4 regions of the Kocuria sp. HSID17590 genome follow, and region 1 is predicted to be linked to each of the others. Evidence: riboswitches for the same ligand, from Rfam matches in the RefSeq annotation. Region 1 holds a riboswitch; each other region holds the start of a gene.
The links. A riboswitch is a leader RNA that binds a small molecule or an ion and turns the genes downstream of it on or off. The one in region 1 is predicted to bind S-adenosylmethionine.
Positions count from the first base shown of each region.

Region 2: it holds a riboswitch for S-adenosylmethionine, as region 1 does, so the genes downstream of both, D8M39_RS11405 (bifunctional o-acetylhomoserine/o-acetylserine sulfhydrylase) here and D8M39_RS01385 (LLM class flavin-dependent oxidoreductase) in region 1, are expected to answer to the same signal.
Region 3: it holds a riboswitch for S-adenosylmethionine, as region 1 does, so the genes downstream of both, D8M39_RS04775 (acyl-CoA dehydrogenase family protein) here and D8M39_RS01385 (LLM class flavin-dependent oxidoreductase) in region 1, are expected to answer to the same signal.
Region 4: it holds a riboswitch for S-adenosylmethionine, as region 1 does, so the genes downstream of both, D8M39_RS11465 (MetQ/NlpA family ABC transporter substrate-binding protein) here and D8M39_RS01385 (LLM class flavin-dependent oxidoreductase) in region 1, are expected to answer to the same signal.

Region 1 covers NZ_RBMB01000003.1:97,328-104,357, forward strand. The annotation lists gene D8M39_RS01365 (O-acetylhomoserine aminocarboxypropyltransferase/cysteine synthase family protein) at 1-131, opposite strand, end outside; gene D8M39_RS01370 (succinate dehydrogenase/fumarate reductase iron-sulfur subunit) at 346-1,092, opposite strand; gene D8M39_RS01375 (hypothetical protein) at 1,092-2,078, opposite strand; gene D8M39_RS01380 (AMP-binding protein) at 2,350-4,494, opposite strand; SAM riboswitch class I at 4,488-4,579, opposite strand; SAM riboswitch class IV at 4,719-4,833, shown strand; gene D8M39_RS01385 (LLM class flavin-dependent oxidoreductase) at 4,917-6,323, shown strand; gene D8M39_RS01390 (trans-aconitate 2-methyltransferase) at 6,374-7,030, shown strand, end outside.
Region 2 covers NZ_RBMB01000041.1:11,509-18,538, forward strand. The annotation lists gene D8M39_RS11390 (SGNH/GDSL hydrolase family protein) at 1-250, shown strand, start outside; gene D8M39_RS11395 (GNAT family N-acetyltransferase) at 387-1,202, opposite strand; gene D8M39_RS11400 (homoserine O-acetyltransferase) at 1,382-2,548, opposite strand; gene D8M39_RS11405 (bifunctional o-acetylhomoserine/o-acetylserine sulfhydrylase) at 2,545-3,987, opposite strand; SAM riboswitch class IV at 4,062-4,180, opposite strand; gene D8M39_RS11410 (VOC family protein) at 4,286-4,924, shown strand; gene D8M39_RS11415 (CPBP family intramembrane glutamic endopeptidase) at 5,054-5,818, opposite strand; gene D8M39_RS11420 (sensor histidine kinase) at 5,880-7,030, shown strand, end outside.
Region 3 covers NZ_RBMB01000009.1:62,638-69,667, reverse strand. The annotation lists gene D8M39_RS04790 (glutamine amidotransferase) at 162-896, shown strand; gene D8M39_RS04785 (CPBP family intramembrane glutamic endopeptidase) at 922-2,262, shown strand; gene D8M39_RS04780 (M18 family aminopeptidase) at 2,252-3,631, shown strand; SAM riboswitch class I at 3,695-3,786, shown strand; gene D8M39_RS04775 (acyl-CoA dehydrogenase family protein) at 3,965-5,362, shown strand; gene D8M39_RS04770 (glyceraldehyde-3-phosphate dehydrogenase) at 5,486-6,901, opposite strand.
Region 4 covers NZ_RBMB01000042.1:2,346-9,375, forward strand. The annotation lists gene D8M39_RS11440 (DivIVA domain-containing protein) at 1-75, shown strand, start outside; gene D8M39_RS11445 (DUF485 domain-containing protein) at 239-628, shown strand; gene D8M39_RS11450 (cation acetate symporter) at 625-2,265, shown strand; gene D8M39_RS11455 (GlsB/YeaQ/YmgE family stress response membrane protein) at 2,441-2,704, shown strand; gene dxr (1-deoxy-D-xylulose-5-phosphate reductoisomerase) at 2,878-4,137, shown strand; SAM riboswitch class IV at 4,189-4,303, shown strand; gene D8M39_RS11465 (MetQ/NlpA family ABC transporter substrate-binding protein) at 4,398-5,282, shown strand; gene D8M39_RS11470 (methionine ABC transporter ATP-binding protein) at 5,279-6,334, shown strand; gene D8M39_RS11475 (methionine ABC transporter permease) at 6,334-6,990, shown strand.

The sequences.
Region 1 (7,030 bases):
GCGTCGTCGGCGTCCTTGAACACGAACGAACTGGTCTGGTAGATCGGCACGGAACGCGCGCCGTGCTCGGCGTCCGGGGTGCCGCCCGCGTGCAGGGCCCGGGTGCGGAAACCGAACTGGTGCTCGGCCATGGATCCTCCTGAACGGCCTGCGCAGTGGGTCCCGCGGTGAAACTGTTGCAGCGAGTGCGAACGCTCCATCGGTCCTGGCGGTAGCACCGTGCAGCGGGCCGGGCGCTGCGGGTTGCTGCGGCGTCGTCGATCCAGGTCTCTCGGCCGCTCGGGATGGTCCGTCCATTGTGGGACGGACCCCGGGTGGCCCACAAACCGGTGTGACGCCGCGCGGCTACTTCTTCTCGGCGCCCGCGGAGCCCTCGTCGTCGTCGGGGCCCTGCGGCGCGGGGTAGCGCTCCGGGAACTTGCGGTGCAGGTTCTCCCGCGTGACGGAGGTGAGGTTCTGCAGCGGCAGCCCGGCGGGGCACACCTCGGTGCAGTCGCCCAGCAGGGAGCACGGGCCGAACTCCTGGTCCGCGGCGTCGAGGACCTTGGCGGCGCGCTCGTCCCGCTCCTCGGGCGTCTTGGCCAGCGGCGGCAGGTGCTTGAGCATGGTGCCCACGAACAGCTGCCCGGAGCCGTTGGGGCACGCGGCGATGCAGGCGCCGCAGCTGATGCAGCCGGCGGTGTTCAGGGCCTTCATGGCGACCGGGAACTTGGCCTCCTTGGACACCCGCCGCAGGGACTTCTTGTCCACGGCCAGATCCTTCTTGACCGGCAGGGCGCCGGCGCGCATGGGCTCGATGAAGACCTCGTCCCCGTCCCGGTACGCGTTCAGGGACTGCATGCACGAGGCCCTGTTGCGGTCCGGGCCGTGTGGGACGCCGTCCACGGTCACGCCGCACTTGCCGCAGATGCCCTCGCGGCAGCCGTCGTCGAAGCTCACGGGCTCGTCCCCCTGGCGCTCCAGGGTCTCGTTGACGGCGTCCAGCAGCTCGAGGATGCTCATCTCCTCGCGCGCCTGCACGGGGCTGACGGTCTCGAACCCGCCCTGGGTCTCGGCGTCCGGCTGGCGCCAGACGTGCACGGTCAGCAGCATCAGCGCACCACCTTGATCTGGACGGCCACGGGAATGCTCACGTTGCCGATCGCGACGACGGCGCCCACGGCCTTCGCGGCCACGTCCACCTGGTGCACACGCTGGGCGGTCCCGGTGAGTCCGGTGTCCAGCGCGGCGGTGCGCAGGCCGTGGACCATGTGTCCTGCCAGGGCGGCCATCGAGGCCGCGTAGAACGCCGCGACCGCCGGCCGGGACAGGCTGGAGACCAGGTTTCCGTAGGCGTCGCCGTGCTCGAAGGAGCGTGCGGCCGCCGGGCGGGTTCCGGTGGTCAGGTCCAGCACGTGGTAGCCCACGAACAGGCCCAGCACCGCGCCCGTGGAGCGCATCGACCGGGCGACGATCTGGGGGAGTGTGCGACGTCGTCCCCGGGGGCGCCTGCGGGGGGCGCCGGAGCGGTCGGGGAGGAGGGCGCCGTCGAACGGCGCGCGGCGGTAGGCCATCGGCGTGCCTGTTGCTTGCTCCGGCGCGCTCGTCGGCCGTCCGGGCAGCGCGAGGCGGGGACGCGAGTCCACCACCGTGGCGATCCGCCGCGTGACCTGCCAGGCGGTGCCCGCCACGGTGCGGCCCTCGCGGCGCATGCTGCGGACGGTCAGCTCGGTGCCCGCGAGCACGTGCACCCCGGCGCTCGCCAGCAGGCCGGTGCGCGCCACCCACAGCAGGGTGTTCGGCGGCAGCACCGGGGCGCCCGCGTGGCGCAGCAGCCGGGCGTACTCGTTGAACCGCTCACGGCCCGCGTAGACCTGCATGTTCCCGGCCATGTGCCCCACCGTGAACAGGCTCAGCGCCGTGCCGGAGGCGGCCATCGCGAGCTTCAGGTCCGGGTTCGACGCCGTTCCCAGGGTGCGCTGCCACGCGTTCGGGCGCGGGGCGGCGTCGTCGGGCGCGTCCGAGGGGGCGGCTGCCGGCGCGGCGGTGCGTGACGCGCGCGCGGCGGGCTCTCGCGGGGAGGAGTCGGAGGGAGTCATCACTGCCAATCCTAGGAGTTCGCGCGGACGGGATCAGTTCCGGGGGTCACACGCGGTCATTCCGGCCCACCTGCTCGGTGCCCTCGGGCCACTCGACCTCCGGCAGGCCCACCAGGTGGCCCAGCTCCGCCGCGCTGACGCCCCCGGGGACCACCACCACGGCGCCGTCCCCGAGGGTGAGGTGGAGCCGTTCGGCGTGGCCGGTGACGCGGGTGACGCCGCTGACCAGCTGGACCGTGCCGTCCGGGCGCAGCAGCCGCCCGGGGCGGGCCTACCCCCGTGCCGCCAGGACGTCCGCGATCGCGTCCAGCGCCTCCTCGTTCTGCAGCGAGGAACGGTCGCCCAGGGGCGCGCCCTCGTAGAGCTGGCCCAGCAGGCGGCGGGTGATCTTTCCGGAGCGCGTCTTGGGCAGGTCCGGCACGGCGACGACCTCCCGCGGCTTGGCGATCGGACCGATTTCCCGGGCCACGTGGGCGCGCAGCTCGTCCCGCACCTCCTCCTGGGACAGGGACAGCGCCGCACGGCTGAGCACCACGTAGGCGAGCACCGCGTGCCCGGTCACCGGGTCCGTCACCGGCGTGGCCCCGGCCTCCACCACGTGCGGGTGGGTGACCAGCGCGGACTCGATCTCAATGGTCGACAACCGGTGCCCGGACACGTTGATGACGTCGTCCACGCGCCCGAGGATGTAGAGGTCCCCCTCCTCGTCCGTGCGGGCGCCGTCCCCGGCCAGGAACCAGCCGCGCTCGCCGTAGGCCGCCCAGTAGGAGGCGAGGAAGCGCTGCGGGTCCTTCCACACCGTCCGCGCCATGGACGGGCCGATCTTGTCGACCACCGCGAAGCCCTGCAGCCCCGGGGCCACGTCCTCGCCGGACTCGTCCACCACGCGCAGCGACACCCCCGGCACCGCGCGCGTGACGCAGCCGGGCTTCGGGGAGGTGTGCGGGGCGGCGTCGTCGAACGTGCCGGCAGGCGCGAACTGCGGGTCGTGCGGGCGCGGGGAGGCCACGCACGAACCGGTCTCGGACTGCCACCACGTGTCCACGAACGGCACCTCGTCCCGGCCCACCTGCGCGCGCAGCCAGCGCCACGCCTCCGGGTTGATGGATTCGCCCACGGAGCCGAGCAGGCGGATCGAAGACAGGTTGTAGACCGGCGGCAGGCCCCTGGGGAACGCGCCCATGAGCGAGCGGATCAGGGTGGGCGCGGTGTAGTAGTTGGTCACGCCGTAGCGCTCGATGACCTCGAAGTGGCGGCCGTAGTCCGGGGTGTTGGGCGTGCCCTCGTAGATCACCTCGGACACGCCGTTGACCAGCGGCCCGTAGATCTCGTAGGTGTGCGCGGTGACCCACGCGAGGTCCGCGGTGCACCAGTGGACGGTCGAGTCCACCTTGGCGGGGTCGTTCACGGCGGACAGCTCGTCCGGGCGCAGGATGCCGCTCGCCTCCGGGACGTCCGGCAGGAGGTCGAACATGAGCGCGTGGGTATATGCCGTCTGCACCAGGTATCCGCCCATCGTGTGGACCAGGCCCTTGGGCTTCCCCGTGGTCCCGGACGTGTAGATGATGAACAGCGGGGTCTCCGCGTCGAACGCCTCGGGCTCGTGGACCTCGGAGGCGCGCGCGGTGAGCTCGTCCCACCACACGTCCCGCCCGGGCGTCCACGGCACCAGTTCCTGGTCCTTGGAGCGCAGCCCGCGCGTGCCCCGCGGCAGGTCGGTGCGGCCTGGGCGGGAGGTGCGGCGCACCACCACCACGTGCTCGATCGAGTTCTCGCCGCTGCACGCCTCGTCCGCGGCCTCCTTGACGGGGACGACGACGCCGCGCCGGTTCTGCCCGTCCGTGGTCACCAGCACCTTGGCTCCGGTGTCCTCCACGCGGAACTTCAGCGCCTCCGCCGAGAACCCGCCGAAGACCAGCGAGTGCACCGCTCCGATCCGCGCGCACGCCAGCGTGATGACGACCGTCTCGGGGATCACGGGCAGGTAGACCACCACGCGGTCGCCCTTCTCCACGCCGAGGTCCAGCAGGGCGTTGGCGGCTTTGCAGACCTCCCGCTGCAGGTCCGCGTAGGTGTAGACCGCACGGTCCCCGGGCTCGCCCTCGAAGTACAGGGCCACGTGGTTGCCCCGCCCGGCCGCCACGTGACGGTCCACGCAGTTGTAGGACACGTTGAGTTTCCCGCCCTCGAACCACGCGATCTCCGGGACCGTGTAGGTGGGGTTGCCGTCCTCGTCCGCCCCGGTGCGCCGGGGCTTCTCGAAGCGGTGGGTGGTGTGCCACGGCTCGGCCCAGTCCAGCCTGCCGGCCTGCTCCGCCCAGAACGCGACGCGCGCCTCGTCCGAGACGAGCGCGGGATTCGAGGTGGGGGCGTGGGGGTCCGAGTATGCGAACGCAGAAATGTCGATCAACTCCATCGTTCCTGGCATTAGCACCTCGCCCGCGTGGGGCCGGTTGCTGCGACGTCGACGAGCCAGGTCTCTCAGCCGCTCCGGATGGGAACGCCCTCATTCAACGGGCACCCGGAGCGGGGATGCAAGTTGGTGTGAGACAGCCCACGGGGATCGGTGGCGTGCGGGGTCATGCGGCGTCACGTGGGGCTTCGCCCGGCGAGGGGCGTGGTTAGACTCTGGACCGAGACGATCACGAGTTCCGACGTTCAGCCCTGGCTTGTCGGACGGCAACCCTCTCCCGTAGCGGGGTGCCCCAGGTGAGGATCGGGCCGCATGGCACACCGCATGCGGCAAGTACGGCGCCGCACACACGCGCGCTGGACCCGCTGATGGCCGCCGCGGGCGGTGCACGGGCGCGGGTCGCGTCATCTTCGAGGAACCGGCACATGAGCAAGCGGATCTCCGTCAACGCGTTCGACATGACCTGTGTGGACCACCAGAGCTTCGGGCTGTGGCGGCACCCGCGGTCCCGGGCCACCGAGTACAACACCCTGGAGTACTGGACGAACCTGGCCCGGCTGCTGGAGAAGGGCAAGTTCGACGCGCTCTTCCTCGCGGACGTCGTCGGGATCTACGACATCTACCGCAACTCCGCGGCCCCGGCCGTGCGGGACGGCGCGCAGGTCCCGGTCAACGACCCGTTCATGCAGGTCTCGGCCATGGCGGCCGTGACCGAGCACCTGGGCTTCGGCGTCACGAGCGCGGTCACCTACGAGCAGCCGTACACGCTCGCCCGGAAGTTCGCCACGCTGGACCACCTCACACGTGGCCGCGTGGGTTTCAACGTGGTCACCTCCTACCTGCCCTCGGCCGCCGAGAACCAGGGGCTGCCGCGCCAGATCGAGCACGATCAGCGCTACGAGATCGCGGAGGAGTTCCTGGACGTCTGCTACAAGCTCTGGGAGGGCTCCTGGGAGGACGACGCCGTGGTGAAGGACCGCGAGTCCGGCGTCTACGCGGACCCCACCAAGGTGCACCCCATCCGCCACACCGGCGAGCACTTCACGGTTCCCGGGGCGGGGCTGACCGAGCCGTCCCCGCAGCGCACGCCCCTGATCTTCCAGGCGGGTGCGTCTTCGCGCGGGCAGGCGTTCGCCGGGCGGCACGCGGAGGCGGTGTTCATCGGGGGCACCCGCCCGGACCTCACCCGCTACATGACGGACAAGATCCGCGAGCAGGCGCAGGCCCAGGGCCGGGACCCGGAGGACGTGAAGATCTACGCGATGCTCTCCGTGGTGGTCGCGGACACGGACGAGGAGGCCGCTGAGAAGTACCGCGACTACCTGCAGTACGTGGACCTCGAAGCCTCCCAGGCGATCATCGGCGGCTGGTCCGGTGTGGACCTCTCCCAGTTCCCGGAGGACGAGGCCCTGAACTACATCAAGACGGACTCCATCCAGTCCTTCCTCACGCCGTTCACCCTGCAGGCCAAGGACAAGCAGTGGACGCGCGAGGAGATCGCCAAGCACTGCGCCCTGGGAGGCATGGGTGCCGTGGTCGTGGGCTCGCCGTCCACCGTGGCGGACGAGCTGGAGCGCTGGGTGGACGAGGGCGGCCTGGACGGCATCAACCTGGCCTACCACGTGAGCCCCGGCTCCTTCGAGGACTTCGTGGAGTACGTGGTCCCCGAGCTGCAGGCCCGCGGCCGCTACCGCACCGAGTACGAGGGCTCCACCCTGCGCGAGTCCCTCTACGGCGCCGGCCAGGACCGGGTGAAGGACACGCACCCCGCCGCGGCCTACCGGGGCGCGTTCGCGGACGCGTGCTCCGTGGCCACGGCCAGTTCCCGCTGAGCCGCTCGGCGGGTGTTGAGCGGTGCAGTGGCGTGTGTGACGGTTGAGGCATGAACCCCGGATACGACTCCCTGGCCCACGAGTACGAGCGCGCGTTCCCCGAGCCCTTCCGCACGCCGCTGGAGCGGCACGCCGTGGGCGCGTTCGTGGACTCCGTGAAGGAGTCAGGGGTGGCCGGGCAGGTGGTGGACGTGGGCTGCGGCACCGGCCACGTGACCACCGTGCTGCGCGAGGCAGGGCTGCCCGTCACCGGCGTGGACCCCTCGGAGGCGATGGTGGGGATCGCGCGGGAGAGCCACCCGGATGTCCCCTTCGAGGTCATCGGCCCGGACGCTGGGCAGTGGACCGCGCTCGCCGAGGGTCACGACCTGGCGGGCGTGCTCGCCCGGTTCAGCCTGATCCACGTGCCGCCGGAGCGCGTGCCTGCGGTGCTGGAATCGTGGGCGGAGCGGATGCCGGAGGGCGGCGTGGTGATGCTCGCGTTCCAGGCGATGGACCGTGGCCGGGCGGTCGTCTCCTTCGACCACGCCGTGGCCCCGGCTTGGCGCTGGCACCCGGAGGTCATGGCCGACCACCTCCTGCGGGCCGGTTTCCGCGAGGTCTGGCACAGCATGAGCCGCCCGGACGACGAGCACCGCTTCCCGGAGTGCCACCTGCTGGCGGTGCGCAGCCTGGAACCGGTCCCGCAGGACCCGGTGAGCTGCGGC
Region 2 (7,030 bases), on a different contig from region 1:
GACCCTGGACTGCCTGGGCGTGGACCACGGCCTCACGCCGGACCACCCCGAGGGGCACCCCGAGCGCACGTGGCGCGAGGCCCGCCGGGACGACATGGTGTGGGCCCGCAAGTACTTGGTGCCGTGGGTGGGCCGCCGCATCCGGCGCCGCAGCTCCGGGGACTACGTCACCGCCAAGCGCCCCGCGTTCGGCCAGGCCACGATCCCCGGCGCGGGCGAGCAGATCCCGGAGCAGGCCGAGGAGGCCTGAGCGCCCACTACTCTGCTGAACCCCACGACGACGGCGCCCGCTCCCCTTCCCGAGGTGCGGGCGCCGTCCTGCGCAGACCGCCACCGAGCCGCACGCGCCGCAGGGCCACCAGCACGGATGCGAGGGCTCGTCGCCGTCACGGTGAGGCGCACGTGCGCGTGGCCGATCTCACCGTGGTGACGGGCACGAGCCCCACCCGCTGGCGGATGGGCCGCGAGTACTCGCTGCAGTCGACGTGGAGCAGTGACCGCCCCCGGTCCCGGGCCGAGCGGGCTCTCTGGTCCACCAGGGCCCGGTACAGCCCGCGCCCACGGTGCTCGTCCAGGCACGCGCCGCCCCAGAGCCCCGCGAAGTCAGTACGGTCGGGGAACTCGAGGCGCCCGGAACAGACCACCTGGCCGTCCCCGTCGCGTACCGCCCACATCTCGAACGTCTCGGGGGCGCTTCGCCACCGCTCGACCAGCTGGTCCTGCTGGAGCCGGATGCGTTCCGGCGAGTCCTCGAAAACCCGTCCTGCCAGGTGCTCCGCCTCTCGCAGCTGGACCTCCGTTGCGGCCCGCTCCACGGCGTACCCCCGGAGGGGCTCCTGCCCGGCGAGGGCGGCGGCGACCGCATCCGCCTCACCCGCCATGACCGTCTCGGGCTCCCCGAGGGCGAAACCGTGGTGCTGGAGTCGGCTCAGCAGGCGGGGCAGCGGGTCGTGTGACCGGGTCTTCCAGGAGATGTGGTCCACGCGCGGGTCCGCTTCACAGGTCGCGATCACTTCCGCGATCAGGTCGTCCAGTTCTGCCCCGCCCATCGAGAAGGGGGCGGAGGAGACGAAGGCGCGCCGCCGCGCTGGGAACACCCCGGCGAGCAGGGGTCCGAGACGCAGCACGTCGGGCGCGTCGGCCATCTCGGCGGCGCCCCGCAGCTGCGAGTCGTAGGCATCGAGCAGTGTTCCGGTTTGCATGTGGCAGAGCGTGGCACCGCCCGCCGTCCATGGCAAGGCCCCCACCCCTGCGCGTCCAGGGGGCATTCCGAGACCGCCCGGACGGTGTCATGCCGTGGCCTGCCTCCCCGCCACGTCCCACGACGACGGCGCCCGCTCCCGTTCCCGGGGTGCGGGCGCCGTCGCGCAGGGCACGTCCGTCAGTCCGGCAGCACCGCTCGCAGCAGTCGACCCACCTGCGGGGTCTCCAGCAGGAAGCCGTCGTGCCCGCTCGGGGAGGTGATGGTGTGCACCTCGTGCTCACCCGGCAGTGCGGCCGCGAGCTCGGCAGACTCCTCGGGCGGGAACAGCCGGTCCGAGTCCACCGCCGCCACGAGCCACTCGCAGCTGGTGCGGGCGAGAGCCCGCCGGAGGCTGCCGCGGCCGCGGGCGACGTCGTGGGACATCAGCGTCTCGTTGACGCTGAGGTACGCGTTCGCGTCGAAGCGCGCGGCAAGCTTCCCCGCCTGGTGGTCCAGGTAGCCCTCCACCCGGTAGCGGCCCCGGGTGCCCGGGTGCGTGCCCGCAGGGTCCTCCCGCGGCTGGGCCTCCCGGTCGAAGCGGGCGGCGAGCTCGTGGGCGCTGCGGTAGGTGATGTGCGCGATCCGGCGTGCCAGCCCAAGCCCCTCGACGGGGTGCGGGCCCGCGTAGTAGTTGCCGTGGCAGAACCGAGGGTCCTGCCGGATGGCGAGCGCCTGCGCGTGACCCCACGCGAGCTGCTCCGCACTCACGCGGGCGTTGGCGGCGATCACCGCGCACGCCGCCACCCGCTCGGGGTGGCACACGGCCCACTCCAGCGCGCGGGCACCGCCCATCGAGCCGCCCACAACAAGCCTCCATCGCCGGATCCCGAGCCGGTCCGCGAGCCGCGCCTCCGCAGCCACGGTGTCCCGCACGGTGATGCGCGGGAAGCGCGAGCCCCACGGCGTGGCGTCCGGGGCGAGGCTCGCGGGGCCCGTGCTGCCGTGGCAGCCGCCCAGGATGTTCGCACACACGACGAACCAGCGGTTGGTGTCGATGGCCGCGCCCGGTCCAATGAGACCGTCCCACCAGCCACCGGCGTCCGCGGCGGCACGGCGGCCGTCCATGTCGAAGGGCGCTGTGTCCCCATAGCCCACGGTGGTGCCGCGCGCCGCGTGCGAGTCACCCGTGAGCGCGTGCTCGACAAGCACCGCGTTGGAACCGTCCGGGGCCAACTCGCCCCACGTCTCGTACGCCAGGCGCACGTCAGGCAGCCGGAACCCGGACTCCAGGGTGAGCTCCCCGATTTCCGCGGCCCGCACCACACCGTCCCGGCGCACCGCCGGGTCCGTCTGCCTCACGGTCATGCCGCGGGCTCGGCGTCCGCGCCCGCACGCGCCGTCGAGCCACCGTCCGTGCCAGCGGCGGGGTCCGCGCCTGGCCCGGTGCGGGTGGGCGCGCTCGACTCCGTGGCGGCCAGCGCCGAGAAGCCCGCCTCGAGGTCCGCGAGGATGTCCTCGATCCCCTCGGTGCCCACCGAGAGCCGCACGAAGCCGGGCTCCACGCCCGCCGCGCGCTGCTCGTCCTCGGAGAGCTGCGCGTGTGTCGTCGACGCCGGGTGTATCACCAGGGACCGCACGTCCCCGATGTTCGCCACGTTGGAGTGCAGGCTCAGCGCGTCCACGAACGAGATTCCCGCCTCCTTGCCGCCCTCCAGCACGAAACCGAGGACGGAACCGGCTCCTCGGGGGGCGTACTTGCGAGCCCGCCCGTGCCACGGCGAGGACGACAGCCCCGCGTAGGACACCGAGCGCACTTCGGGGCGGGCCTCGAGCCACTCCGCCACCCGCTGGGCGTTGTCAACGTGGCGTTCCACGCGCAGTGACAGCGTCTCGATCCCCTGCTCGATGAGGAAGGCGTTGAACGGGGAGATGGATGCGCCCAGGTCACGCAGCAGCTGCACACGGGCCTTGAGCACGTAGGACAGGTTGACGCCGAAGGCTCCGCCCTCCCCCAGATCCCGCGCGTACACCAGGCCGTTGTACGTAGGGTCCGGTTGACTGAAGCCCGGGAACCGCTCCGGGTCCGCGCCGTAGTCGAAGCGCCCCGCGTCCACGATGAATCCGCCGATCGCCGTGCCATGACCGCCCAGGAACTTGGTGCCCGAGTGCAGCACGATGTCCGCGCCCCACTCGATGGGCCGCACCAGGTACGGGGTGGCCACGGTATTGTCCACGATCAGCGGCACCCCGGCCTCGTGGGCGATCCCGGCAACGGTCTCCACGTCCAGGACGTCGTTGCGGGGATTGGGGATCATCTCTCCGAAGAACGCCACGGTGGAGGGCCGCACGGCATCCCGCCACTGCTGCGGATCGTCCGGGTCCGCCACGAACGTGGTCTCCACTCCCAACCGCGGCAGCGTGTGGCGCAGCAGGTTGTACGAGCCGCCGTAGAGGGACGGGCTGGCCACCACGTGCGTGCCCGCCCCGCCCAGGTTGAGCACGGCCAGGGTTGCGGCGGCCTGCCCGGAGGAGACCATCAGCGCCCCCACTCCCCCTTCCAGGGAGGCGAGGCGGTTCTCCACCACCTCGGTGGTGGGGTTGGTCAGGCGGGAGTAGATGGGGCCCATGTCCTGCAGCGCGAACCGGGCCGCGGCGGTGTGCGCGTCAGGGAACACGAAGGACGAGGTCTGGTGGATGGGCAGGGCCCGTGAACCCGTCACGGGGTCCGGGTTCTGCCCCGCGTGGATCTGCCGTGTCTCGAACGCCCAGTCCTGGGGGTTGTCGGGGGTGGGTGCTGTGCTCATGGCCATTCGCCTTCTCGGAAGGATTAGGGGCCAGGCGACTGTCCGCACGGTGCCCGCACGAACGGGCGACCGGTGGCCCGCGCTTGCCGTGGGCGTCGGAGGACGTCCCGGCCAGGTCTTCACCCAGGGCACCCCGCCGCGGTGGGAGGGTTGCCGGTCAGCAAGCTGGGGCTTGACGCTGACTCTCGTGACCTAGACCTCCAGTTTGGGAACCCGGCCGCTGCCACGTCAAGTCCGGTGTCCGCAGTGTTGCACCCGAGGATTTGGAGGCCCGTGTGACGGGTGCCACGATGACTGCATGAAGCTGGACCACGTTTCCTTCGCAGCACAGCCGGACGGCCTGGAGGCCACCACCGAACGCATCGCGGACCGGTTGGGGATCGAGCCGGTGAAGGGCGGGGTCCATCCCCGCTTCGGCACCCGGAACATGATCCTGCCGCTGACAGACCACCAGTACGTGGAGGTCGTGACCGTGCTGGAGCACCCCGCCGCGGACAAGGCGCCGTTCGGGCAGGCCGTGCGTGCACGTTCGGAGGCCGGCGGCGGCTGGCTCGGGTGGGTCGTGGAGGTCCCGGACCTTGCCCCGTTCGAGCAGAAGCTGGGCCGACCCTCCGCGCCGGGCGGCCGGATCTTCCCGGACGGCCGCCGCCTGGACTGGCACCAGATCGGCGTCAAGGGCCTGATCGCGGATCCGCAGCTGCCGTTCATGATCCACTTCGACTCCGCGGACGAGATGCACCCCTCGCAGGCGCGCCTCACGGACGTCAGCCTGACCGGCATGGAGATCGCTGGTTCCCCCGAGCGGGTGACGGACTGGCTCGGCGGCCCCGTGGAGGACGTCCTGCGCTCGGTGGACGTCACGTGGTCCGCTCCCCACGGCACGCCCGGTCTTCTGGCGGTCACCTTCGGCACGCCGGACGGGCCCGTCACCATCTGATCCGGGGCACCGAGCCCTCCGGGTTCGACGACGCCGCTCGCACGGCCCCGCGACTCGGTCCGTCGTCGGGGCGAGCCATGGGGGGCACCATGATTGCGGACCCCATCAGCCTCGCCCCCGGGCTGGCGCTTAACCGTCCAGGAGCTGAGGCACCAGGAACCCCACGGCGTCCAGCAGGAAGTGGGCGAGCAGCAGCGGGGCGAGCCGCCCACCGCGGCGGTAGAGCCACACGAACACGAGCCCCATCACCAGGTTGCCGAGCGCCGGGCCGATGCCCTGGTACAGGTGGTAGCTCGCGCGCAGCATCGAGGACACCACTGCCACCATCCACCACGAACGCCCCAGCCGCCGCATCCGGTCCGCGAGGAACGCCACCACGATGATCTCCTCCACCAGTGCATGGCGCAGGGCGGTGAGGAGCAGCAGCGGGACGGTCCACCACGTGGTCCCCAGCGTGGACGTGGTGATCTCCGCCGTGATCCCGAGGGCCCGCCCGGCCTGGTAGAGCCCGAGCGTGCCACCGCCCATCACCACGAACAGCGCGAGCCCCCAGGCGGCGTCGTGCCCCGGGCGCCGCCCGTCCACGCCGATGCCGCGCAGCACGGCCGGGATGCGGGACGCGGTGCCCGCGAGCAGGTACAGCGCGAGCGCCACGGGCACCAGGGCGAAGCAGATCCCGGTGAGCCGGCGCAGGGCGTCCAGCACGGGCAGCGGGCTCAGGGGCTGGTTGAGTGTCGTGGAGCTCTCCGCGATCGAGGAGCGCAGTGCCATCTCCGCGAGGTCCAGCACGGAGTACACGGCGGAGGCGCCCAGGGACACCCCGAGCACCAGCAGGATCTGCATCCGGAGGTCGGCGCGCGGCACGCGGGGCGAGGGGTCGAGGGAGGCGGTCACCCCGCCATTGTGCGTGGTGCACCCGGGCAGCCCCCGCGAGCGACCTCGGTAGGGTGAAGCCATGCGCCCGAGCCCCGCCGCCCCGGACACCTCCCCGCCCCATCGCACCCTGCAGCCGGGGTGGCGCCGACGGGATGCTCTGGCGGCCTGCGTGCTAGCCCTGGCCGGCGTCGAGCTGGTGTACCTCTCCGACTTCGCGCAGGCGGTGCCGTGGAAGGCGGACGTCGGGTGGGTGGCCCTGGGCGCCGTCGTGCTGGCCGCTCCGCTCGCGTGGCGGCGGCGCTTCCCGGTGGCCGTGATGGTGGCGGTGTCCCTCGTGTACTTCGCGCTCGGCACGTGGGCGGGGATCGAGATGTACGCCTCCCAGGTGGTGCTGTTCCTGGGCTTCTACTCGGTGGGAGCGTGGTGCCCGGACCGCCGCCGCGCCACGTGGTCCCGCGCGGCCGTGGCCGTGGGAATGGCGGTGTGGCTGGGCTGGAGCACCGTGGACCAGTTCACGGACCCGGAGGTGGGTGAGCGCGGCGTCAACGCCTACATGGCGATCGCGGCGATCCAGTTCCTCGTGAACATCGCCTACTTTGCCGGGGCGTGGGTCTTCGGCGACCGGGCGTGGAACGCGGCCATCGAGCGCCAGGAGCTCGAGGCCGCCCACGCCGAGATCCGGCAGCAGCAGGACCGGCTCGCGGAGCAGGCCGTGAGCCTCGAACGGCTCAGGATCGCCCGGGAGCTGCACGACGTGGTGGCCCACCACGTCACGGCCATGGGCGTCCAGGCCGGGGCGGCACGGCTGAGCATGGCGCGGGATCCGGACGCCGCCGCCGCACACCTGCGCGGCGTCGAGTCCTCGGCGCGTGACGCCGTGTCCGAACTGAAGACCCTGGTCCACACGCTGCGCGACGGCGAGGAGGCCCCCGATTCCCTGCCCCGCCTCGCGGACCTCAACGCGCTCGTGGAGGAGGCACGGACCATCGGGCAGCGCGCGGAGCTGCACCGCATCGGCCCGGAGCCGCAGCTGCCGCCCCCGGCGCAGCTCGCGCTGTACCGCACGGCACAGGAGGGGCTCACCAACGCCCGCAAGCACGCCGGCCCGAGGGCGTCGGTGGCGGTGCGGCTGCGCACCGGCGCCGACCGGGTGGAGCTGGAGGTCAGCGACGACGGGCGCGGCGGCCGCGTGGGCGCTCCCGCCTCCGACGGCGCGGGCATGGGAGTGCC
Region 3 (7,030 bases), on a different contig from region 1:
CGTCCGTGGCCGCGGCATCGCGCACCGGTTCGGGTGGCCGGTGCGGGTGGCGGGCTCGGGCGGCGCGGACGACGGCGCCGCGTGGCCGAGGCTCGCGGGCCGCGGCGGGTCCCCGGGCGGCGCCGTCCTCGGTGCTGCCGCGCGGTGGCTAGCATGAGGGCATGAAACCCTTCGTGCTCCTGGCCACGCGCGCCAACGACACCATCGCGGACGAGGAATACCAGGCCGTGGCCCGCTTCGGGGGGCTCGAGGAATCCCAGCTGACCCGCATCCGCCTGGAGTCCGGGCAGTGGCCGGCGCTGGACCTGGACGAGTACAGCGGGATCATCGTGGGCGGCTCGCCCTTCAACTCGTCGGACCCGCCGGAGGAGAAGTCCAAAGCGCAGCGCACCGCGGAGACGTGGATCAGCTCCCTGCTGGACGAGGTGGTGGCCCGCGACTTCCCATTCCTGGGCGCGTGCTACGGCGTGGGAACCCTCGGCATCCACCAGGGCGCCACCGTGGACCACACGTGCCACGAGGACGTGGGACCCATCACCGTGACGCTCACCGAGGAGGGGGAGAAGGACCCGCTGCTCGCCGGGCTGCCGCACGAGTTCAGCGCGTACGTGGGCCACAAGGAGGGCACCCGGGTGATGCCGTCCAACGCCGTGCTGCTCGCCACGGGTTCCGTGTGCAGGGTGCAGATGTACCGGATCAAGAACAACCTCTACGCCACCCAGTTCCACCCGGAGCTGGACCCCGAGGGGCTGGTCAGCCGCATCATGGCGTACAAGGACCTCGGCTACTTCCGGCCCCAGGACACCGAGGCCGTGATCGACCGCGTGGTCAACGGGCCCGTGGTGGACCAGGCGCCCCGGATCCTGCGCGCCTTCGTGGAGCGTTACCAGCGCTGACCCGCGGACCCGCTACCGTGGACGCATGAGTCAGCCGAGCGCCCCGTGGTCCCGCCCGACACCCCCGCAGCAGGGTGAGCAGCCCCGCCGCAGGGACCCCGGTGCGCAGGATCCCGGCGTGCAGAACCCGGGTGCGCACGGCCTGGCCCGGCCGTCCGACGGCGGCCACGTCCCGGGCCCGGTCTCCGCCCCCGGCCCGATCAGCGCGGGCACCACCCGCACGTTCTTCTACCACCGGCTCGCGCTCGCGGACCGCAACCACCGCTGGTGGATGCCCCTGGTGGAGGGTGTCATCGGGGTGGGCATCTACCTGGTACTGAGCATCCTGTTCGGGATCGCCATCGCGTTCACCCTCCCGGAGTCCCTGTCCGAGGACGTCCTGGCGATGGACCAGCTGGACCCGGCGGTGTTCCTGCTGCTCTTCGGCTCCGTGGCGCTGATGCTGCCCAGTGTGCTGCTGGCCCGCCTGGTGCTGGGGCCCCGCCCGCTGGGGCTGGTCTTCTCCGTGGCCGGACGCATCCGCTGGACGTGGCTGCTCACGTGCCTGGGGGCCGCGGCGGCCGTGTACGTGGTGGTCAACGCCGTGGGGATCGGCCTGGACATGGTCACCGGCGGCGGCGTCCCGCAGCTCGAACTGGCGCCGGGCTTCGGGTGGCTCGTGGTGCTGTGGCTCGTGGTGGTACCCCTGCAGTGCACGGCCGAGGAGCTGGTCTTCCGCGGCTACCTCGCGCAGACCATCGGCCGCTGGCTCAAGCACCCCGCGTGGGCCATCCTGCTGCCGGTGCCGCTGTTCGTGCTCGGCCACACCTACGACGTGTGGGGGCAGATCTCCGTGGGGATCATGGCCGTGACCATGGGCGTCGTCACGTGGCGCACGGGCGGCCTGGAGGCCGGGATCGCGCTGCACACCGTGAACAACATGGTGGTCACCGCCATGGGCATGGTCGGTCTCGCGGACATGAACGAGACCTCCGGCAGCCCCTCGGACGTGGTCTTCGAGGTGATCCTCAACGGCGTCTACCTGGCGATCGTGTTCTGGCTCGTGCGCCGTCGTCCGGCCCTCGCTGTCACGCGCACCGTGATCCTCCCGCCGCCGCCCGCACCCCCGCGGATGCCCGAGCTGCACGCCCGCCCCGCCGCGATCGCCGCGGACTCCTCCGGCCTGGCCGCCTACGTGCTCAACCCCATCACCCAGACCTACATGACGCTGCCGCCGCAGTACGGTCCCTACTCGGTCCGCGACGCCCAGGGGCGCTGGGTGGGCGTGCTGGACACCCGCACCTCGCAGGGGCAGCCGCAGCCGATGCCCCCGGCGGACCGGGGCCGCCCGGAGGGCCCCTCCTACACTGGGGTCCATGACGAATAGATCACACGTGAGCTCCCCGTCCGCCGACGACGCCGCGACGGGCTCCACCCCGGAGGCCGCTTTCGCGCGTGGTCTGGGGGAGTACGTCACCGCCTCGCCCAGCCCGTTCCACGCCGTCGCCACGGCCGCCGCCGCGCTGGACGCCGCCGGCTTCACGCGCCTCTCGGAGACCGAGGCCTGGCCGGAGGGCCCCGGGGGCCGCTACTACGCGGTGCGCGACGGCGCCCTGATCGCCTGGGTGCTGCCGCCCGGTGCCGTGGCCGGTGCGGGCTACCGCGTGCTGGGCGCCCACACCGACTCGCCGGGCTTCAAGCTCAAGCCCCGCCCCACCACCGTCTCCCACCGCTGGTACCAGGCCGGGGTGGAGGTCTACGGCGGCGCGCTGCTGAACTCCTGGCTGGACCGGGACCTGCGCTTCGCCGGGCGCCTCGTGGTGCGCGGGGAGAACGGACCCCGCGAGGTGCTGAGCGCCACCGGACCCGTCGCCCGGATCCCGCAGCTCGCCATCCACCTGGACCGCAGCGCCAACGAGGCCCTCACCCTGGACAAGCAGCGCCACACCCAGCCCGTGTGGGGCGTGGGGGACGCGCAGGACGCGGACTTCCTGGCGGTGCTCGCGCGGGCGGCGCACGCGCCGTCGTCGGCCGGTGAACAGGCGTTCGAGGCCGTGGCACCGGAGGACATCCTGGGCTACGACATCACCGTGGCGGACACCCAATCTCCCGAGCTCATCGGGGCGCAGTCCAACCTGCTCGCGAGCGGGCGGCTCGACAACCTGACCTCGGTGTACGCGGGACTGCGCGCCATGACCGATCACGTGGCGGAGCTGGAGGCCGCTCCGCACGTGAGCATCCTGGCGGCGTTCGACCACGAGGAAGTGGGCTCCGAGACCCGCTCCGGTGCGGGCGGACCGTTCCTCGAGGACGTCCTGGAACGCATTGCGGCCGCCCGCGGGCAGTCGCGGGAGGAGCACCTGCGGGAGATCGCGGCCTCGGTGTGCCTCTCCTCGGACGCCGGGCACCTGGTGCACCCCAACTACGAGGGCCACCACGACCCGGTCAACACGCCCGAGCCCGGCCGCGGGCCCCTGCTGAAGATCAACGCAAAGCAGCGCTACACGACGGACGCCGTGGGCGCCGCACTGTGGGCCGGGATCTGCGAGGACGCCGGGATCGGGTACCAGGAGTTCGTGGCGAACAACGACATCCCGTGCGGCTCGACCATCGGGCCCATCACCGCCACCCGGCTGGGGATGCGCACGCTGGACGTGGGCGTGGGGCTGCTGTCGATGCACTCGGCGCGCGAGCTCGTGCACACCGGGGACCTGCTGGCGCTGAACGCCGCGGTCGCGAGCTTCTGGAAGGGCTGAGCCGGTCACGGGAGGACACGCGCGTTGACACCCTCGCCGCCCGCGTGATGAATTGAGCGCGTAACGCCATCCAGAGCGGCCGAGAGACGTGGCTCGTCGACGCCGCAGCAACCACCCGTGTCACGGGCCGGTGCTCCCGCCACGGCCGATGGACAGTGCTCTGCTCCGCTGACCGCTTCGGTGACCGTCGCCTTTCCCGCGGCGGGCTCGTCCGCGCCCCACGTGCGCGGGCGTCGCCCGGGGGTGGCCGGGTCCACCGCGCGGTCCTCGTGCGCATCCCGGCCTGAGGGGCACGGCGCGCGGTGCGGGTCCGACGCAGGGAGCCGTCAGCGCATGAGCACCACCCAGATCACCGAATCCCCCCGCACCCTGGCCCGCGAGGCCGCCGCACGGGACGTGGCCGAGGAGGCCGCCGCTGCCACCGCGCTGCGGGAGGCGGCCGCCGCCGGGGCGGTCACGGACGACGCCCGCGCCACCCGCTTCCCGCCCACCGGCGAGATCCCCACCGAGGAGCTGCTGCGGGTCTTCCGCCCCGTGTTCGCGCGGATCGCCGAGCGCGCCGTGGCCCGCGAGCAGGACCACGAGCTGCCGTTCGAGTGCTTCGGCTGGCTCAACGCGCTGCGCTTCGGGGCGCTGACCCTGCCGGTGGCCCGGGGCGGCTACGGCGCCACTCTCGCGCAGACGGTGGAGCTGCTCGTGGAACTCGCCGCCGCGGACTCCAGCGTGGCCCACGTCTACCGCTCCCACCTGGGCTTCCTCGCGAGCCTGGGCGCGGAGGAGGCGGACGTCTGGTTCCCGCGCGTCGCGGCGGGCGAGACCGTGGGCAACGCCGCCACCGAGCGCTCCGGCGCCGCGCTGGGCACCGCGGCCACGAGCCTGGTCCGCTCGGAGCCGGACGGCGCGGTACAGAACGGCACGGCGCCGGACAGTGCGTGGGAGCTCAACGGCACCAAGTACTACTCGACCGGGTCGATCTTCTCGGACTGGATCCAGGTCACCGCGCAGATCCCCAGACAGGAGGCCCGCTCCCACGCGCTCGTGGGCAGCGACTGGGACGGCGTGGAGATGGTCGACGACTGGGACGGCTTCGGGCAGCAGCTCACAGGCACGGGGACCACCCACTTCCGCGGTGTCCGGGTGCCGGCGGAGAACGTGCGGAACAGGGACGGTCGCAGCACGCAGGAGACCGCGGTCTTCCAGCTGGTGCTGCTCTCGGTGGAGGCGGGCATCGCGGTGGCCGCCGCGACCGCCGCGGCGGATCAGGTGCGCGCCCGGACCCGCGGCTTCAACACCGGCAACGGTGCGGTGACCCGCGAGGACCCCCAGGTCCTGCAGCGCGTGGGCGAACTCAGTGCCCAGGCGGCCGCGGCGCGCGCCATCGTGCTGCAAGCCGCGCGCGACGTCGACGCCGCCGTGGGCGTTCTCGGCCAGGACCCCCGGATCACGGACCCCGAGGAGCTGACGAACGCGTGCGAGCTCGCCGTGGCCCAGGCCCACGTGGTGGTCCCGGGGCTGGTCAAGGACGTCACGGACGGGATCTTCGACGTCCTGGGCGCCTCGGCCGTGTCCCGCTCCAAGGCCCTGGACCGGTTCTGGCGCAACGCCCGCACCATCGCCACGCACAACCCGGTGATCTACAAGGCGCGCATCGTGGGCGACCACCGAGTCAACGGCACGCCCATGTTCGGGCTCAACGCGATCGGCGAGGTCAGCCGCTCCGCGACCTCCTGACGGGACGTCCTGAGAGGACGGAGGCCGGCGGCCCCCGTGACCACCGACGACGGCGCCCGGCGACCCTCCGCGGGGAAGGTCACCGGGCGCCGTCGTGCCGGGGCACTGCCGCGAAAGGGCTGGCTACGGCAGCTGCAGCATGGAGATGTCCGCCATGCGGGCCATGACGCGCACCACCTGGCACGAGTAGCCGAACTCGTTGTCGTACCAGACGTAGAGGACCACGGAGTTGTTGTTCACGATGGTCGCGAGCCCGTCCACCACACCGGCGCGGCGGGAGCCCACGAGGTCCGTGGAGACGACGTCCGGGGAGTCCACGTAGTCGATCTGCTTGCGCAGGGGCGAGTTCAGGGACATGTCCTTGAGGAACGCGTTGACCTGGTCCTTGTCCGCCGGGGCGTTCTCCAGCTGGAGGTTCAGGATGGCCATGGACACGTCCGGGGTGGGAACGCGGATCGCGTTGCCAGTGAGCTTGCCCTGCATCACGGGCAGGGCCTTGGCCACGGCCTTCGCGGCACCGGTCTCCGTGATCACCATGTTCATGGCGGCGGAGCGGCCGCGGCGGTCGCCCTTGTGCCAGTTGTCGATCAGGTTCTGGTCGTTCGTGTAGGAGTGCACGGTCTCCACGTGGCCCTGCACGATCCCGTACTCGTCGTTGAGGACCTTGATGACCGGGGTGATCGCGTTCGTGGTGCAGGACGCCGCGGAGAGGATGGTGTCCTCCGGGGAGATGTCCTTGTCGTTGACGCCGCACACGATGTTCTTCATCTCGCCCTTGCCGGGGGCGGTGAGCAGCACCTTGCCCACGCCCTTGGCCTGCAGGTGCTGGGAGAGGCCCTCCTCGTCACGCCACACGCCGGTGTTGTCCACCACCAGGGCGTCGTGGATGCCGTACTCGGTGTAGTCGATCTCCGAGGGGGAGTTCGCGTAGATGAACTGGATCGGCACGCCGTTGGCGGTGATCACGTTGTTCTCCTCGTCCACCGTGATGGTGCCGTCGAAGGAGCCGTGCACGGAGTCGCGGCGCAGCAGCGAGGCGCGCTTGACGAGGTCGTTTCCGGGCTTCTTGCGCACCACGACGGCGCGCAGGTTCAGGCCCGTGCCGTCGTTGCGGTTGAGCAGGATGCGCGCGAGCAGCCGGCCGATGCGGCCGAAGCCGTAGAGCACCACGTCCCGGGTCTCGGCGTCGTTGCTGCCGTGCTGGCCCACCGCGGGGGCGAGCGCCTCGCGCAGGTACGCGTCCAGGTCCGTGGCGCCGGACTCCGAGAAGCCCTGGTAGAGCTTGGCGACGTCCACGTTGCAGGCGCCCAGGTCCAGGCCGCCCAGGGCCGTGACGATCTCCAGGGTCCTGTCCAGGGGCAGCTCCTCGCCCAGGATGCGGCGCGCGAAGCGGTGGACCTTGATGATGTCCGTGACGGACTTGTGCACCAGGGAGCGCCCGAACACGGTGGTGACAACCTTGTTGTTGCGGTGCAGCTGCCCCACCAGGGGGACCAGCTGCTCGGCGAGGGCTTCTCGTTCGGACCAGGTGGCGCTCATGAGCAACCTTCTTCCTCGGCCCGGGACGTCGTCGTCTGGGCCGTCTTGGAGTCGCGCGACGGTGCGCGGACTGGCGGGGTGGCGCGCCTCGTGAGCGGCGCTGCTCGTCGCCGCCCAGTTTACGGGTCC
Region 4 (7,030 bases), on a different contig from region 1:
TACGAGGAGCAGCAGGTGGACGCGTTCCTGGACCGCGCGGTGGAGTTCGTGCTGGCCCTGCGCACCCGCGCGTGACCGGACGCCCCCGGCATCTGTGTATACACAGATGTTGGTGATTTAGTGAGGTCCCCTAACTAATCCGCGTCACATCGCGGATTTTTTGCATCATTGACCGGCGCCACTGTGTCTTTGGATACACAGACCGTACTGTGTTCCTCATCACACAAGGAGGCACACAATGGCGTCCACGCCCCCTGTCGATCCGAACGGCTCCGTCGCCACGACCGGCATCGACTTCCCCGCAGCGCAGCGCTCGACAGAGTTCCAGCGGTTGCGCTCCACCCACCGTTCGTTCGTCTTCCCCCTCGCGGTGGCGTTCCTGGTCTGGTACCTGCTCTACGTGGTGCTGGCCATCTACGCCCCGGGCTTCATGTCCACGCGAGTGGCCGGGAACATCAACCTCGGACTCGTCCTGGGCCTGCTGCAGTTCGTGACCACGTTCGGCATCACCGCCGCCTACGTGCGCTTCGCGAACCGCACGCTCGACCCGCAGGCCACCGCGCTGCGCGAGGACCTCGAATCCCAGCAGTCCCACCGGGCTGAGACCACCCAGGAGGCCCGGCCATGATCGCCGTCCCCGCACTGTCCCTGCCGCTCGTGCCGCTCGCGGACACGCCCACCTCCACCGTGGGCAACCCGGCGATCAACATCTCCATCTTCGTCTCGTTCGTACTCGTGACGCTCGTGGTGGTGATCCGGGCCTCGAAGTCCACGGCCACCGCGGCGGACTACTACGCCGGCGGCCGCTCGTTCTCGGGAACGCAGAACGGGCTGGCCATCGCGGGCGACTACCTCTCCGCCGCCTCGTTCCTGGGCATCGTGGGAGCGATCGCCCTGCAGGGCTACGACGGCTTCCTCTACTCGATCGGCTTCTTCGTCGCGTGGCTCGTGGCGCTGCTGCTGATCGCCGAGCCCCTGCGCAACACCGGCAAGTTCACCATGGCGGACGTGCTCTCGTTCCGGCTGCGCCAGCGCCCGGTGCGCGTGGCGGCCTCCATCTCCACGCTGGCCGTGACGTTCTTCTACCTGCTGGCCCAGATGGCTGGAGCGGGCGCGCTCGTCTCCCTGCTGCTGGGCATCGGCTCCAAGGCCGGGCAGTCGCTCGTGATCGTGATCGTGGGCGTCATCATGATCGTCTACGTGCTCGTGGGCGGCATGAAGGGCACCACGTGGGTGCAGATCATCAAGGCGTGCCTGCTCGTGACCGGCGTGGCCGTGATGACCGTGTGGATCCTGGCCATGTTCGGCTTCAACTTCTCCTCGATCCTCGGGGCGGCGGTGGAGACCAACAACAACCCGGCGATGCTCGAGCCCGGGCTGAAGTACGGCGTGAGCGAGATCTCCAAGCTCGACTTCATCTCCCTGGGCCTCGCCCTGGTGCTCGGAGCCGCGGGTCTGCCGCACGTGCTGATGCGCTTCTACACGGTGCCCACCGCCAAGGAAGCCCGCAAGTCCGTGGTCTGGGCGATCTCGCTGATCGGCCTGTTCTACCTCTTCACCCTGGTGCTCGGCTTCGGTGCGGCTGCGCTGATCGGTTCGGACCGGATCAAGTCGGCACCGGGTGGTGTGAACTCGGCAGCCCCGCTGCTCGCCTACGAACTGGGCGGTTCCGTGCTCATGGGTCTCATCGCGGCGGTGGCGTTCGCCACCATCCTGGCCGTGGTCGCGGGCCTGGCCATCACGGCGTCGGCGTCGTTCGCGCACGACATCTACACCTCCGTGATCAAGAAGGGGAACTCGGACCCCCGGCAGGAGCTGCGCGTGGCCAAGACCACCGTGGTGATCATCGGCGTGATATCGATCCTCGGCGGCATCGGCGCCCAGGGGCAGAACGTGGCGTTCCTCGTGGCCCTCGCCTTCGCCGTTGCGGCCTCCGCGAACCTGCCGACGATCCTCTACTCCCTGTACTGGAAGCGCTTCACCACCCGCGGGGCGGTGCTGTCCATGTACGGAGGTCTGATCCTCTCCGTGGTGCTGATCGTCTTCTCGCCGGTGATGTCCGGCTCGGAGACCTCGATGCTCCCGGACGCTGATTTCGCCATCTACCCGCTGTCCAACCCGGGCATCATCTCCATCCCGGCGTCCTTCCTGCTCGGGTTCATCGGCTCGATCACGGAGCGCCGCAGGGAGGATCCGGTGAAGCAGGCGGAGATGGAGGTTCGCTCCCTCACCGGCGTGGGCGCGGAGAAGGCCGTCAACCACTGACCGGGGGCGCTGCCTCCAGGTTCCGCGGCTGTCGTCCGCAGGGCGGGAGCGTGTGCTACACCACCCTGTGACCTGTGTCCTTACGCCGGAAACAAGTAGTAGAATGATGGTGGTTCCCTGAACACGATCACAGCGGACACCCGCCTGTGTGACAAACGTAACTAGAGGTGGAGACATGGGCATTTTCAGCTGGATCATCCTCGGTCTGATCGCGGGCGCTCTCGCCAAGCTGATCCTTCCGGGCAAGCAGGGTGGCGGGATCATCGTCACCATCATCCTCGGCATCGTGGGCGCGTTCCTCGGTGGCTGGATCGGGTCCATCATTCCCGGTCTGCACGCCGGTATCGACGAAATCAGCTTCGGCACCATCATCACGTCCGTGATCGGCGCGATCATCGTGCTGCTGATCTACGGCTTCGTGGCCGGCCGTCGCCGCTGAGTCCACAGCGGTCGCACTGACCCAGCGAACAAGGGCGTCACCTCCGGGTGGCGCCCTTGTTCCGTACCCGGGTCCGTATCCGTGCCCCAGGCCGTGTCCGCACCCGGGCGGGTCCGCGTGCGTGCCAGGGGCCGAGCACGCGGGATACTGGGGGCATGACTGAGACCCGCGCCATGACCCCCGACCTCGACGCCGCCACCAGGGATGCCCCCCGCCGCCTGGTGATCCTGGGGTCCACGGGCTCCATCGGCACGCAGGCCCTGGACGTCGTCGCGGAGGCCGCCGGGCTGCGCAGGCCGGGGGAGGGTGTAGGTCACTCGCCGTTCGAAGTCGTCGCCCTCGCTGCAGGCAGGTCCAACCTGGATCTGCTGGCCCGCCAGGCCGTCGCCTTCCGGGTGCGGGCCGTGGGTACGAGCGGTTCCGCGGACGACGCCGCCCGCCTGCGCGAGGCGCTCACGGCCGCCGCCCGCGCGTCGTCGTCGCCCGTGCCCGAGATCCTGCACGGCTCGGACGCCGCGGAGCGGATCGCGGCGTGGGAGGGCGCGGACCTGGTGCTCAACGGGATCACCGGCAGCATCGGACTCGCTCCCACGCTGGCCGCGCTCGGGGCGGGTCGGCGGGTGGCGCTGGCCAACAAGGAGTCGCTGATCGCCGGCGGCCCGCTCGTCAAGCGCGCGGCGGCGGCCACTGGACTCACGGACGCCCTGATCCCGGTGGACTCGGAGCACTCCGCAATTGCCCAGGCGCTGCGCTCCGGCACGGCCGCGGAGGTGGACCGCCTGGTGCTGACGGCCTCCGGCGGTCCGTTCCGCGGGATGACGCGCGCGCAGCTGGCGGAGGTGACCCCCGAGCAGGCGCTGCGCCACCCCACGTGGGACATGGGCGTGATGGTGACCACCAACTCCGCGACCATGGTGAACAAGGCCCTGGAGGTGCTGGAGGCGAGCCTGCTCTTTGACGTGCCGCTGGAGCGGATCGACGTCACCGTCCACCCGCAGTCCGTGGTGCACTCCATGGTCCAGTTCGTGGACGGCTCCACCCTCGCGCAGGTCTCGCCGCCGGACATGCGCCTTCCCATCGCGCTCGGCCTCGGCTGGCCCCACCGTGTGCCGGGCGCGGCCGCCGCGTGCGACTGGACGCGGGCGGCCGAGTGGACCTTCGAGCCGCTGGACCCGGTGGCGTTCCCCGCCGTGGAGCTCATGAAGAGCGCGGGAACCACCGGCGGCACGGCACCGGCGGTGTTCAACGCGGCCAACGAGCAGGCCGTCCACGCCTTCCACCGCTCGCAGCTGGGTTTCACGGAGATCGTGGACGTGGTCGAGCGGGTGCTGGGGGAGCACGACGTCGTCGCGCAGCCGGGTCTCGAGGACGTCCTGGCCGCCGAGCAGTGGGCCCGCCGTGTCGCGGACGAGCGCATTGCGGGGCGCCGTTGAGGTCCCGGGGCGTCACGGTTCGTCACACGTCGCGTGCTACGATTCTGCGCGGATGACGAGATCCGGCGCGTAGCTCTGGCTGGCCGGACGGCAACCCTCTCCCGTAGCGGGGTGCCCCAGATGACCATCCGGCCGCGATTCGATGCGATCACGGCAAGTGCGGTTTTTCTCTGAAATGGCACATGCCTGATCTGCACCCTCCGTCCAGTGCGGGACCGTTTGCGCGGCGCAACCACTCCCGACCCTGGAAAGGCACGATCATGCGAACCAAGCGTCTGATTCCCCTCGTTCTGGCCACCACCCTGGGCCTCACCCTGACCGCGTGCGGCGGCGGATCCGAGAGCTCGGACCCGGCAGCGGACGGCAAGATCACCATCGGCATCGTGGGAGCCACGCCGGTCCAGGACGCCTTCAAGGAAGTGGCCGCGCAGAACGACGTCACCGTGGAGTTCGTGGACTTCAGCGACTACAGCCAGCCGAACCCCGCCCTGAAGAGCGGGGACATCGACATGAACTGGTTCCAGCACATCGCCTACCTCGCGGACTACAACAACAACTCCGGGGACACCATCACACCGGTGGGCTCCACCTCCATCTTCCCGCTGGGGCTGTACTCCAAGACCCTGAAGTCCGTGGACGACTTCAAGCAGGGGGACGAGATCGCGGTTCCCAACGACTCGATCAACCTGTCCCGCTCGCTGAACCTGCTCGAGCAGCAGGGCCTGGTGAGCTTCACCAAGGACACGATCGCCCCCACCGAGCAGGACGTCGACAAGGACAAGTCCAAGGTCACGGTGCGCCCGGTCTCCGCGGAGCAGACCGTCCTGTCCATGGACTCCGTGGCCGCGTCCGTGGTGAACAACGACTTCCTCGACCGTGCCAATCTCGAGCCCGAGTCCGCACTGGCTCAGGACGACCCCACGGCGGACAGCGCCAAGGTGTACGACAACATCTTCGCGTCCACCGAGGCCAACGCGGACGACGAGACCCTGAAGAAGGTCGCCGGGTTCTACTACGACGACAAGGTCCAGGAGGCCGAGAAGAAGGAGACCAAGGGCACCGCGGTCCCCACCAAGGTGGACCAGCAGGAGCTCAAGGACCTCCTCACGCGCTACTCCCAGGACCTGAAGGACCAGACCAAGTGAGTGCAGCCCCCGCCGCCGGGGACACCCTGGTCAGCTTCCGCGACGTCAGCAAGGTCTTCACCACCGGGCCCAAGCGACGCCCCCGTGAGGTCACCGCCGTGGACGGTGTGACCCTGGACGTCAAGCGCGGGGAGATCTTCGCCGTGATCGGCTACTCGGGCGCGGGAAAGTCCACCCTGGTGCGGCTGATCAACGGTTTGGAGACCACCACGTCCGGCACCCTGGAGGTCGGTGGCCAGCAGGTCAGCGGCCGGTCGGAGACCCAGCTCGCCTCCGTGCGCCACAACATCGGGATGATCTTCCAGCAGTTCAACCTGTTCACCTCGCGCACCGTGGCCGGGAACATCGAGTACCCGCTGCGCCGGGCGGGGTGGAAGCCCGAGGAGCGCCGGGCACGTGTCACGGAGCTGCTCGAGTTCGTGGGGCTCACCGAGCGGGCCCGCAACTACCCGGAGCAGCTCTCGGGCGGGCAGAAGCAGCGCGTGGGCATTGCCCGGGCGCTCGCGTCCAACCCCGAGCTGCTGCTCGCGGACGAGTCCACCTCCGCGCTGGACCCCGAGACCACGCAGGAGGTTCTCGCGCTGCTGCGCCGGGTGAACCGCGAACTGGGGATCACCGTGGTGCTCATCACCCACGAGATGGACGTGGTGCGTGCCATCGCAGACCGCGTGGCCGTGATGGACAGCGGTCGCGTGGTCGAGGTGGGGACCACCGCAGACGTCTTCGCGCACCCGCAGGCCGAGACCACCCGCAAGTTCGTGGGCTCCGTGATGCACACGGTGCCCAACGCCGCGGAGGTCGAGAAGCTGCGCCGCGAGCACCCGGGACGGCTGGTCATGGTGGACGTGCGCGACCAGAACCGGATCGGCGAGGTGCTCTCGGACGCAGCACGCACGGACGTGCGCTTCAACATCGCCTTCGGAGGGATCTCCATCCTGCAGTCCAGGTCCTTCGGGACGCTCACGCTGTCCCTCACGGGCCCGCCGGACGCCGTCGAACGGACCGTCGATGCCCTCCGGGCGGTCACCAAGGTTGAGGAGGTGGCTGAGTGATGGAGTGGTCCACACTGGCACCGCAGCTGCTGAGCGCCACGGGGCTCACGCTCTACATGGTCACCGTGACCCTCGTGCTGGCCGGGTTCATCGGCCTGGCCGTGGGCATGGGGCTCTACGTGACCCGGCGAGGAAGCATCATGGAGAACGGGGCGGTCTTCACCGTCCTGAACCTCCTGGTGAACTTCGTGCGCCCGATCCCGTTCATCATCCTGCTGGCCGCCCTCGGCAAGCTCACGGAGAGCGTGGTGGGGACCCGGCTGGGCCCCAACGCCGCGATCTTCGCCATGACCATCGGGGCTACCTTCGCGGTGGCGCGGATCGTGGAGCAGAACCTCATGACGGTGGATCCCGGCGTGATCGAGGCGGCCCGCTCCATGGGCGTCTCGCGCTGGAAGATCATCACCACGGTGATCCTGCCCGAGGCACTGGGCCCGCTGGTCCTGGGCTACACGTTCCTGGTCATCGGCATCACGGACATGTCCGCGATGGCGGGCGCGATCGGCGCCGGCGGCCTGGGTGACTTCGCCCTGCGCCTGGGCTACCAGCGCTTCAACGACCAGGTGACGTGGGCCGCGGTGATCGTGATCATCATCCTGGTCCAGCTGGTGCAGTTCTTCGGCAACTGGCTCGCGCGCAGGATCATGCGCCGCTGAGGCGCCCCCGCGAGTTCCCGACGCCGCCCCGGCAGCCTGT